3 regions of the Limnobaculum zhutongyuii genome follow, and region 2 is predicted to be linked to each of the others. Evidence: predicted binding sites of a transcription regulator. Region 2 holds the regulator's gene; each other region holds the start of a gene.

Region 1 (2,275 bases), 200 kb from region 2:
TGCTTAATCGGCTGCCCCTGTAAGGCAGAAAGCTCCAGCATCACCTGACGGTAGAGCATGGCCAGACTGTCAAAAATACAGCGAGCCAATTCTTCCGGCACTTGTGGCACCGGTTGCTGATGTTCAGCGCAGGCCTGACGGATCTCTTCCACCATGGAGGAAGGATTGATAAACCGCTCATCATTGGGATTAATCAGGCTGGTAAAAGGCGGCAGCTTCTCTGTTTTAGCAATCAGCTGCGGTAGGTCGGTTATCTTCAGCTCACAGCAGATGCGCTGCAACAGCCACAGACCCATAATATTTTTTAACACACGGTAAGTACCGTTAATGCCGCCTTCGTTGGTGATATTAGCGGCCATCGCCTTCAGGTCATTAAACGGATTGACGCTTTCAATTCCCATCAGCGACCAGGTTCCTGAACTCAGGTAGGCACAATGGTGTCCGGTTAACGGCGCGGCAATCACCGCGCTGGCGGTATCATGGGTGGCAACAGAAACCACCGGAACCGAACGGCCTGACGGCGCCTGCCACTCACCAATTGGCGTTCCCGGCTGGGATGGTTTAGTCAGCCATTGAGCGGGAATGCCCAGATAATCCAGCAGCTCCTTATCCCAGTCACCGCTGCTCAAGTTGAGCATTTGCGTGGTGCTGGCATTGGTATATTCATGGTTAATTTTGCCGGTGAGGCGATAGTGCAAATAGTCAGGTATCAGCAGCAAATGCTTAACCTGCTCAATCAATTCCGGCTGTTGCTCGCTGAAGGCTTTCAGTTGATACAACGTATTAAAGGGCAAAAACTGAATACCGGTTTTCCAGTACAGGTTTTTCTGGCCCAGTTCGTTCATCACTCGGGTCATCACGCCATCGGTACGATGATCCCGATAGGCATACGGCAACCCAACGCGTTCGCCACGCTTATCCAACAAAACGTAATCAACGCCCCAGGTATCAATACCGATACTGGCGATCCGCACACCATTATTATCAATGGTGGTCAGTCCGGTGAGAATTTCGCGCTCAAGCGCCGCCAGATCCCAGGTATCATGACCGTCCACCGGCGTCAGACAATTAGTAAACCGATGGATCTCTTTAAGCGTTAAGCGTTGAGTTGAAGCACTCCAGGTTGCCAGCATCACCCGCCCACTGGATGCGCCTAAATCAATGGCGACAATATTGCGTACGCTCATAGTAACCTTCCCCTTATTCATCTATAGCGGGAAGTCTACGGAGAGTAAGTCGCCTCTACCTTCGGGCCACTGCCATGCCACCAGCAGGTTTGGCAAAATAACAAAGACTGATGTGAAACCGATCACAAAATGGCAAAACCGCACTGAATTATCGGGCCAAAAATGTAATGTGACCTTCTGCACAAACTAATCAATAAACTCGTCAATCTTAAAAAAATGGTCATTTTTGGCCGATGTCACGTCTGATTTCTAAGGCGAAGCGCCCCGATCTTCCTCTAAGCTTTGAGCTACACGATGTTGAAAGGAGTCACAAAAATGACCTTACTAAAAAGTGATGGCTTTTTTGCATCCGATGCCTCAACGGTTGCAATTGAGAACCGGGCACCACAATGTGTTTTTCCTGAACACAGCCATGATTTCTATGAAATCGTTCTTGTGGAGCACGGTTCCGGCGTGCATATCTTTAACGACACTCCCTATGCACTATGCAGCGGCACCGTTTGCTTTGTTCGCGACAGAGATCATCATCAGTTTGAAAACGTGGATAACCTGCATTTAACCAATGTGCTGTACCGTTCACCGAAGAATTTTCGTTTTCTGACGGATATCGAAGCCTGGTTACCCGGTTCTCATGCCCAGCAGCAATCACACTGGCAAATCAACTCATCTGCATTAAAAAAAGCGAAAAACTGCATTGATTGTCTGCAAACGAGTACCAACAGCAGCGAACTGGAAGATATTGCGTCCAGCGAAGGTTTATTCTTACAACTGTTGATGTTGCTACGTCAAAGCTGCTTCGAAACCGCCAGACAAGACAGTCGGGAAGCCTGCGTTGGCGCACTGCTTAACTGGCTACGCAATAACTACAATGAAGAGGTGAACTGGGAAGAGCTGGCAGAGCGTTTTTCGCTGGCCCTGCGCACCATGCACCGTCAGGTGAAACAGGCCACCGGTATGACGCCACAGCGCTATCTTAACCGACTCCGGCTGCTGGAGGCCCGACGGCGTCTGTTTCAAAGCGATGACAGTATTACCGATATTGCCTATGCCTGCGGGTTTAGTGACAGTAATAATTTCTCGGTTCAGTT
Region 2 (2,275 bases):
GGATCGGTATGTTGGGTTAATAAGCTGTATTTCTCTTCAAAATAGTAAGCTAACTGACGAAAAAGCAGGCTAAGTGATTCTCGCATGGGTTGTTCTTGCCAGAGCCGAAACCACAGGTGGATAAATAAACCATACCAGAACGTGCCAATGGCAAATAATATGGCTACTCGCCAGATAGGTAAATTCCCCGCCATACTGAGCGTAAAAATGGCGGTCACTAATGCCGCAGGCATTAATCGTCCATAAAGCGGACTGATTTCCGCCGTTACACCAAACAGGAGGGTCAGAATAAGCATGCAGAACGGCAGCGGAACTGACCACAGCAGCAGAAACTGTAACAATACACTGCTAATAACAAACAGTGAGCCACCAATAGCCAGCCGTTTGAAAAAGTGTTTATGGGGAGTGTCGAGACCACCAATACTGCAGCAGGCAGGAACAAGGGAGAGTAAAAAGCCGGTTGCCAGATCGTCGAGTAGCCAAAACAGCAAGACAGGCAAACAGAGAACTAAAGTTTGGCGCAGAGCATAATTGACTTCTGGATGATAAATGACTCGTCGCCACATAGGCCTCCCCGGGAAAAGAAAGCGGATATGGCATTTGGAGGCCGTAAACCTATCCGCTTCTCTTTATTATTTAACGAGTCCCGTAGACAACGATAGTCTTTCCATGAGCGGAGATCAGGTTTTGATCTTCCAGCATTTTTAAAATACGTCCTACCGTTTCACGGGAACATCCAACAATTTGACCAATTTCCTGACGGGTGATCTTAATTTGCATTCCGTCTGGATGAGTCATTGCATCCGGCTGTTTAGCCAGGTTGAGTAATGTCTGTGCGATACGGCCCGTAACATCAAGGAAGGCAAGGCTTCCTACTTTCTCAGAGGTAACCTGTAAGCGGCTGGCCATCTGAGCAGATAAACGCATTAAAATATCTGGGTTAACTTGAATCAGCTGGCGAAACTTCTTATAGGAAATTTCAGCAACTTCACATGCTGTTTTTGCCCTGACCCAGGCACTGCGCTCCTGACCTTCTTCAAACAGGCCAAGTTCTCCGATGAAATCCCCCTGATTGAGATAGGAGAGGATCATCTCTTTACCTTCTTCATCCTTAATCAGAACGGCTACGGCACCCTTTACAATATAGTAAAGAGTTTCTGCTTTTTCACCTTGGTGAATAAGTGTGCTCTTGGATGGATATTTATGAATATGACAATGAGATAAAAACCATTCGAGAGTAGGGTCTGTTTGCGGTTTGCCGAGAACCATTTGTTGTTATCCTCTTTGTAGTCACTGCCTAACACAGCAAAGCGAGAAGCTTGCCGAAAATCTTACCCGCCCCGAAGCATATAACTTGCCAGGTGAGCGCTATTATAGCTGATGTAAAAAAGAATATAGAGGTGTTTGTGGGTTAGTATTGCATCAGCCTGAGCAAACTCTAATTTATCTGTTATACCCACACTATGGTTTTAACACAGGTTGAGCCAAGAGTCTCGTGTTGTCTTACTAAAATGAGGGTTAAGCGGCGCTGATTCGGGTTATTCGCCTGTTTTATCCTCATTTCCCTATTCTAATATTCTGCCTTCTAATAATTGTTGTATTAATGGTGTGATAATTAACTCCATAGCCAGCCCCAACTTCCCTCCTGGAATCACTAAAGTGTTTGTTTGGGAGATAAACGATCCCTGTAACATGACCAGTAAATAGGGAAAATCAATTCCTGTCAGCCCCCTGAAGTGAATAACGACCAGACTTTCGTCCATAGTTGGAATACTTTTCGCAGAAAACGGGTCAGAGGTATCAACGGTGGGGACGCGTTGGAAGTTGATATGCGTCCGGGAAAACTGTGGGGTGATGTAATTGATGTAGTCGTCCATTGAACGCACAACAGAATCCAGTACCGCTTCCCGGGAGTGTTCTCGTTCCACGGTGTCGCGGATCAGCTTTTGTATCCACTCCAGGTTAACGATAGGAACGACTCCAACCAGCAAATCGACATGCCGGGCAACATTATGTTTTGCGGTGACGATGCCGCCATGCAGACCTTCATAAAATAGCAGGTCGGTGGTTTCAGGCAGCGGTTGCCAGGGGGTAAAAGTACCGGGTGTTTGATTATAGGGAACCGCTTCATCATAAGTATGCAAGTACTTACGTGTGCGTCCGTTTCCGGTTTTTCCATATTCAATAAAACTGTTTTCCAGCAGAGCGAAGTCGTTCGCCTCGGGACCAAAATAACTGATGTGGCGCCCTTGCTCTCTGGCTTTACGAATTTCCG
Region 3 (2,275 bases), 870 kb from region 2:
CCGGATTAGGTGGTTTTCTGACGCCAACCGGGGTTGGAACTGTCGTGGAGCAGGGTAAGCAGCGTATGACCATTGACGGTCGTGACTATCTATTGGAGATGCCGTTGAAAGCCGATCTGGCGGTTATTCATGCTAAACGCGGCGATACCGCGGGTAACCTCTACTATCGACGCTCCGCCAGAAACTTTAATCCGATTATTGCGCTGGCGGCAGAGCAGGTGTTTGCTGAGGTAGAGGAGCTGGTTAACGTTGGCGATCTCGACCCGGATATGGTGATGACGCCCGGTATGTTAGTCAGCGGCCTGATAAAAGGAGATGAGTCATGAGTCCAAAAGAGTTTATTGCCCGTCGCGTGGCGCAAGAGCTAAAAGACGGTGACATTGTGAATCTGGGTATCGGTTTACCCACGCTGGTGGCCCATTATCTGCCTGATGATGTGGATATTGTTCTGCAATCGGAAAACGGTTTTTTAGGTATCTGCCCGGTGGATGAAGCAAATCCTGACCCTGATTTGGCCAATGCGGGAGGGCAACCGTGCGGCATTATTTCCGGAGGCTCGACGTTTGACAGCTCTTTTTCTTTTGCCCTGATCCGCGGTGGTCATGTGGACGCCTGTGTTTTGGGGGGGCTGGAAGTCGATCAAAAAGGCAATCTGGCGAACTGGATGATACCGGGCAAGATGGTACCCGGTATGGGCGGCGCTATGGACTTAGTCACCGGAGCGCGCAAAGTGATTGTTGCCATGGAACACAACGCTAAAAACGGTACAGCGAAAATTCTTAAACAGTGTGCATTGCCGCTAACCGCAGAAAACTGTGTATCGATGATAGTTACCGAACTGGCGGTATTTCGCTTCAAAGATGGTCAGTTGGTGCTCACTGAGCATGCGCCGGAAGTATCGGTAGAAGAGATTAGGGCAAAAACAGACGCTGAGTTTGTTATCGATGAGCAACTCAAACCGATAGTGGTTGCAGAGTCTCTCACTGCCTGAAAATTATAATAAGACAGCTAACAAAATAACTCCTTGATTACCCGTTTGTACCATCCGGCAAAGCTTCTCCTCCTGCGTAGCCGGATGGTACTTTTTTTCGAATCTTTCGTGTAATAAACCCTGTAATAGACCCCACCACTCTTTTTTAAGTCCTGAACATAAATTATCCAACTATACTTCTGGTAACCCTGACTTTGGGGTGAAATAACGCAATTTAGACTTAACCGTTTCAGCCACAGTGGGCATTGGCTATAAATCGAAACGTTTCGATGAAGGTCACAATTTTTCCAAAATCCTTTTGCTTTCCCCGACGAATTTTCTAATACTCCCGATAACAACGAAACGTTTCGATGACGGTAAAACCGCCAAATCAGTTCAACAGAAGGTGGGATAAATGAAAAAAGGTAAGCTGCTTAACTCCATGCTCTCTTCCGTGATTTCGCAGTTAGGGCATACCGATACGCTGACTATCGGCGATGCGGGTTTACCCATTCCTGCATCCGTTGAGCGTATTGATTTAGCACTAACGCTTGGAGTGCCTTCATTCTTGCAGGTATTTGATACCGTAACGGATGAAATGCAGGTTGAAAAAGCGATTATTGCCAGTGAAATCAAAGAAAAAAACCAGCATATTCATCAAGAGTTGCTGACCCGTCTTAAACAACTGGAACAGTGTCAGGGCAATGTTATTGCGCTGGAGTATGTTACCCATGAACAGTTTAAGGCTTTATCCCATAGCAGCCGGGCCATTGTCCGTACGGGTGAATGTTCCCCTTACGCCAATATTATTTTGTGCTCCGGCGTTGTGTTCTGAGGTACTCCTATGCAACCTCTGCTTAAACTAAACGGCATTGATAAATCCTTCCCCGGTGTGAAGGCGTTATCTGGTGCCAGCCTTAGCGTTTATCCCGGCAAAGTCATGGCATTGCTGGGCGAAAACGGTGCCGGTAAATCGACACTGATGAAAGTACTGACGGGTATTTACACTAAAGATGCCGGAACTATCGAATACCTTGGTAAAGACGTAGCCTTTAGCGGTCCTAAAGCCTCTCAGGAGGCGGGAATCGGTATTATTCATCAGGAATTAAACCTGATTCCACAGCTGAGTATTGCTGAAAATATCTTTCTTGGTCGGGAATTCGTTAATGCCATTGGCCGTATCGACTGGAAGAAAACCTATGCGGAAGCTGACCGTCTGCTACGTCGCCTGAATGTGGACTACAGCAGTCGCCGTCTGGTTAGCGAGCTGTCTATTGGCGATCAGCAAATGGTGGAGATCGCCAA

The links. Region 2 encodes CRP, which controls carbon source genes, mostly activating them, when cyclic AMP is high. Its sites were predicted from a motif close to ATGTGANNNNNNTCACAT; they were not measured.
Region 1: rhaB (rhamnulokinase) is a predicted target of CRP. The motif match lies at 1,298-1,315, and genes of this name have one in related genera.
Region 3: rbsD (D-ribose pyranase) is a predicted target of CRP. The motif match lies at 1,256-1,273, and genes of this name have one in related genera.

What each region holds. Positions count from the first base shown of each region.
Region 1 covers NZ_CP034752.1:4,370,268-4,372,542, forward strand. The annotation lists gene rhaB (rhamnulokinase) at 1-1,187, opposite strand, end outside; gene rhaS (HTH-type transcriptional activator RhaS) at 1,503-2,275, shown strand, end outside.
Region 2 covers NZ_CP034752.1:4,167,515-4,169,789, reverse strand. The annotation lists gene EKN56_RS18685 (YccS/YhfK family putative transporter) at 1-566, opposite strand, end outside; gene crp (cAMP-activated global transcriptional regulator CRP) at 637-1,269, opposite strand; gene EKN56_RS18675 (phosphoribulokinase) at 1,566-2,275, opposite strand, start outside.
Region 3 covers NZ_CP034752.1:405,507-407,781, forward strand. The annotation lists gene atoD (acetate CoA-transferase subunit alpha) at 1-326, shown strand, start outside; gene EKN56_RS01470 (3-oxoacid CoA-transferase subunit B) at 323-991, shown strand; gene rbsD (D-ribose pyranase) at 1,386-1,805, shown strand; gene rbsA (ribose ABC transporter ATP-binding protein RbsA) at 1,815-2,275, shown strand, end outside.